2 regions of the Mariprofundus ferrinatatus genome follow, and region 1 is predicted to be linked to the other one. Evidence: riboswitches for the same ligand, from Rfam matches in the RefSeq annotation. Region 1 holds a riboswitch; the other holds the start of a gene.

What was found. A riboswitch is a leader RNA that binds a small molecule or an ion and turns the genes downstream of it on or off. The one in region 1 is predicted to bind S-adenosylmethionine.
Region 2: another riboswitch for S-adenosylmethionine. It lies ahead of thrC (threonine synthase); the one in region 1 lies ahead of Ga0123462_RS04195 (5' nucleotidase, NT5C type).

What each region holds. Positions count from the first base shown of each region.
Region 1 is NZ_CP018800.1:859,055-861,453, reverse strand. Features, by position in the region: gene Ga0123462_RS04200 (DUF2779 domain-containing protein) at 1-649, shown strand, start outside; partial or broken gene Ga0123462_RS04195 (5' nucleotidase, NT5C type) at 914-1,375, opposite strand; SAM-I-IV-variant riboswitch at 1,410-1,514, opposite strand; gene Ga0123462_RS04190 (TerB family tellurite resistance protein) at 1,594-2,355, opposite strand.
Region 2 is NZ_CP018800.1:399,675-402,073, reverse strand. Features, by position in the region: gene Ga0123462_RS01985 (ubiquitin-like small modifier protein 1) at 1-153, opposite strand, end outside; gene thrC (threonine synthase) at 189-1,439, opposite strand; SAM riboswitch class I at 1,549-1,683, opposite strand; gene apbC (iron-sulfur cluster carrier protein ApbC) at 1,989-2,399, shown strand, end outside.

The DNA.
Region 1 (2,399 bases):
TGATCCTGAGGCAACCTCAATTCTCAAAAAGCTTGGATGGCCAAGGTATTATCTGGATTTTGAAACTATTGGATTTGCCGTGCCGCACTGGAAGAAGACTCGGCCTTATATGCAAGTTCCATTTCAATGGTCATGTCATATTTATCATAAGAATGATCACAGCGATCATAAAGAGTTTCTGGATATCACTGGGAATGATCCAAGAAGGGAATTCGCTGAAAGCCTCATAGCTTGTTGCGGGGATGAGGGGCCGATTATCGTTTATAACGAATCCTTTGAAAAATCACGCATTCGTGAATTGGCAGAGGCTTTCCCTGACTTAAGCGATGAATTGCTAGCTTTGAATGCACGTGTCTTTGATTTACTTAAGATTATGCAAAAGCATTACTACCATCCATCAATGATGGGCTCATGGTCGATCAAGAGCGTGCTGCCGGCGCTTGTTCCTGAGCTCACCTATAGCACTTTAGTTGGAAGCGTCCATGATGGTAGCGAGGCACAGGTTGCTTACTACGATGCAATTTCATCAGATGCTGATTTACGAGTTAGGCAGAAGATATCGAGTTCACTTCTTGAGTATTGTAAACTTGATACGTTGGCGATGGTGAAAATTGCAGATGCATTGCATAATTACCAAAGCGGACATTGATGCTGAAGCGTTTCTCAAAGGAAGCAGAAATATTCCCAAAACCGCAGAGTGGACTACTGTTTTAAGGGTAGTCCACAACACGCTCTGAGTATTTGCTACTCATGATTCACTTTCCTCTATATTTGAAGAATCGGAGTCACCATTCTTAGATGCCGAAGCTTTCGGAAGGCCCGTCGAGCACATTCCACCAATAATGTAGCCACGCGTATAAATCGGGTGATCCGGCGGAGCCTGCAAGATACCTATGTATCCTTCTTTTTTGGTTAGGTAATGTAGAACGCTATACCAGTTAGTGAACTTTTCTGTGCCGAAGTGAATGTGCTCACCTGTAAAGCGATCTGCACCATTGGCAGTTCGATCATCAATAAGGTAGTCGCCCTCGCTTAGATTCTTGTGGTGGGAAAGGATCAGTCGCTTATAGGCTGGGTCGCCTAGATACTTCTTTACCCATTCGAGCTTATCGCTCCACGCCGATGGATTCTCCCACGGGGCTGTCGACAATATATAGGCGTCGAATTTCCTCGCTAATAGCCGGAAGGCTTCTAAAGCACCCTCTTTTGGCTTCATAGTCGAGAAGATACCTGGAACCTCGTCATACCTTCCTTCGTATTCCTTGAGCTGTTCCTCGTTCAGTTGGTTAATACCCGACTGAAAGTCCACCAACACGTTGTCCATGTCGATAAACAAAACTTTCTTTTTTGCATCCGAACCATTTTGTTTTGTCATAAAAAAGCCTCCGTTAGTTATCACCAAGGAGGCTTGTACCCTGTTTAGTTGCCGGTACGACCACATCCCCTTTCGGGAAACCACCTTTGTCTGGGAAGACAGGTTGGCGAGAGCATCAGCTCTTCTCTTGATGTACTACAATTATAGCTTAAAACTTGTTTTCGTCAAAGCTCGTTTGCACCGACACACGGAAAACCAAGGTGCCTGCGTTTGAACACTTAGCTCCGGCTAGCCATGATTGTTTCATATGCCTGATTGATTTGATGCATTTGTTCGTGTGCAAACTTCATAAATGCATCAGGCAAATTTTTCGACATCAGTTTATCAGGGTGATACTCATTACACCGATTGCGCCATGCTTTCTTCACAGCAGCATCAGTATCATCTGGCTTGCACCCTATGAGCTCATAAGCTTGGCTTAATTCAATGCTTACACCTTCAAACTCTTCTCGAAGCACGTCATAGGAAGAGCTTGGTAGACCAAGGTAAGGCGGTATGTTTTTTAGAATTTCTATTTCATCTGGATGCGTTGTCTTGTCTGCATATGCGACTGTAAACAGGAATCGATAGACCAGCTCTAGCAACTCTCGACTTGCAGTTAATTGTTTAAGCTTCTTTGCATAGTCATAGATGGTGTTATCATCTTTTAACGCACTATTAAAAGCCTGCTTAGCCACCTTCTTTGTATCTAAATCCATCTGGAGTTCATGAGTGGCTAGGTTGTTGATATGCTCAGCTTCCTTCGCACTTATACTTCCATCGGCTTTCGCCATCTTAGCCAGCATCGAGAACACGATCTGATAGAAAACAAGGTTAGAACTACTGCCACCTGAATTGGCATCAAATGGGCTTCCATTTTCTTTGGCCGCACTGTTAATGCCATTGGAGATCACAGCGCCTAAAAAACCACCAAATATGGCACCAATCCAACCTCCAATAAAAAGGCCTATTATTGCCCCAAAAAACAACCATCGCGACATTTCCACTCCAGTCCATACACCAAAATATGATGTATACCCTCTAA
Region 2 (2,399 bases), 460 kb from region 1:
GCCGGCATCGTCGCAGAGACGCTCTTTCAGGCCCGGATGTGCCGCTTCAAGGTTTTCAATGACATCGCCAACATTTGCACCATCCACGGATACTTCATCGGCTCCGCCGGTCAGCTTACGCAGCGGGGTTGGAATACGTACGGTTACACTCATTTCATCTCTCCTGTTACTAAATAAATCTAAACTTTTTATGCGCCGGCAACGCCGTCTGCATCGGCCAGAACGTCGAACTCTTTCAGACTGGCATTGATAATACGCGGTTTGGTAATTGCATCCACCACCGCTTCCTGAGTCTTCAGGCCGTTTCCGGTAATGCAGAGTACAATCGACTCGTCACGTGGCAACTTGCCGGACTCAATCATCTTCTTGGCGCAACCCAATGTCACGCCGCCTGCGGTCTCAGCAAAAATACCCTCGGTCTCGGCCAGCAGCTTCATGGCAGCGATCACCTCCTCATCGGAGATGTCCTCTGCCCAGCCACCGGACTCATTGATCACGCGGTTGGCATAATAACCGTCGGCAGGGTTACCGATTGCCAGAGACTTGGCGATGGTATCTGCATGCACAGGATGAATCATGTCGGTGCCATCCTTGACAGACTTGGCAATCGGCGAACAGCCGGTCGCCTGCGCGCCGTAAACAGCAGTACCGTTATCTTCGATCAGGCCGAGCTTGATGAACTCCTTGATCGCCTTGTCCACCTTGGTGCAGAGGGATCCTGACGCCATCGGCACAACCACATGCTTCGGCGCCTTCCAGCCCAGCTGCTCCATCATTTCATAGGCGAGCGACTTGGAGCCTTCGGCATAGAAGGGGCGCACATTCACATTTACGAAGGCCCAGCCGTATTTGCCGGCCACTTCGGAGCAGAGACGGTTTACATCGTCGTACTTGCCTTTGATGCCAATGATATTGGTGCCGAAAATGCCCGCACCGAGCACCTTGCCCTGCTCGAGATCGTGAGGGATAAAGACATAAGACTCCAAACCTGCCGCCGCAGCATTGGCAGCAACTGATCCGGCCAGATTGCCGGTAGAGGCACATGCCACGGTTTTGAAGCCGAACTCGACCGCCTTGGAGAGCGCCACGGATACTACGCGGTCCTTGAAGGAGAGGGTCGGATAACAGACGGAATCGTTCTTGATATAGAGCTCCTTGACGCCAAGAGCCTTCTCAAGGTTTCTGGCGCGTACCAGCGGGGTGAAGCCGTTCTGGGCACCCACGGTTGGCTCGCCATCGATCGGCAGCAGCTCTTTATAACGCCACATGGTCTGCGGACGCGACTCGATCAGCTCGCGGGTGAATTTACCCTCCAGCTTGTGGTAGTCGTAGGCCACTTCCAGCGGCCCGAAGCAGAACTCACATACATGCGTCGGCTCAATCGGATATTCCTGGCCACATTCACGACACTTCAGCGCACGAACGATACTTTCACTCATTGATAGATACTCCGTTTTTTCGGCCATATCCAGAAACAAAAAAACCTCCGCGATAATTGCGAAGGTTGTCTATAGATGGAACTCCAAGGTGTTCCAAACGAACAACCCGCCATCATCGCTCCCTCGGTAATAAATTACTTCGGGCAGGCATTGGCACCATTCTCCTCGGATTCTCTTGCGATCATCTTTGGCCGGTTGCCGCAGTTTCTCAGGGCCTGTAACCCTCCACTGCTCTGGATAAAGCCGGATCAAAATATGTAGTGGCGGCGAATTATCGTGACGATTTTGAAAAAGGCAAGCACTCTTGTTGCATGCCCTGTTTGACACATACCCGCAAAATGGTTAGGTGTTTGGTTGTAATTCCCCTCTTGAACCGCGTCTTTCCCCTCCCTTTACAAGGACGCGGCAGCACCCCGTCAGGCAATGCCTGGCGGGGTGCTAATCTTTTCCGTTTTGGCATTACCCCCACAAGCAGTGCCCTTGACACTTTCGGGCAAGCTTCACACAGTGCCACCCCCTCAAAAAAGATGACCCCAACTGGAGGCCGACGTGGTAACTGAAGCTGAAATTCTCAAAGCACTCTCGGTGATTATCGATCCCGATTTTAACAAGGACATCGTAAGCCTCGGTTTTGTCAAAAACATCGCCATCAATAGTGGCGAAGTTGCCTTCACGGTGGAGCTGACCACACCGGCCTGCCCGGTTAAAGAGGAGTTCCGGCGCCAGGCCGAAGTTGCGGTATCCTCCCTGCCCGGTGTTGAGAAGGTTTCTGTCACCATGAGTGCGAAGACCACCCAGGGTCAGGCCAAGGAACATCTGCCTGGTGTGGCCAATATCGTTGCTGTTGCCTCCGGAAAAGGTGGCGTCGGTAAATCGACCACGGCGGTCAACCTTGCTGTTGCCATGGCGCAGACCGGCGCTCGCGTCGGCCTGCTCGATGCCGACATCTACGGCCCCTCC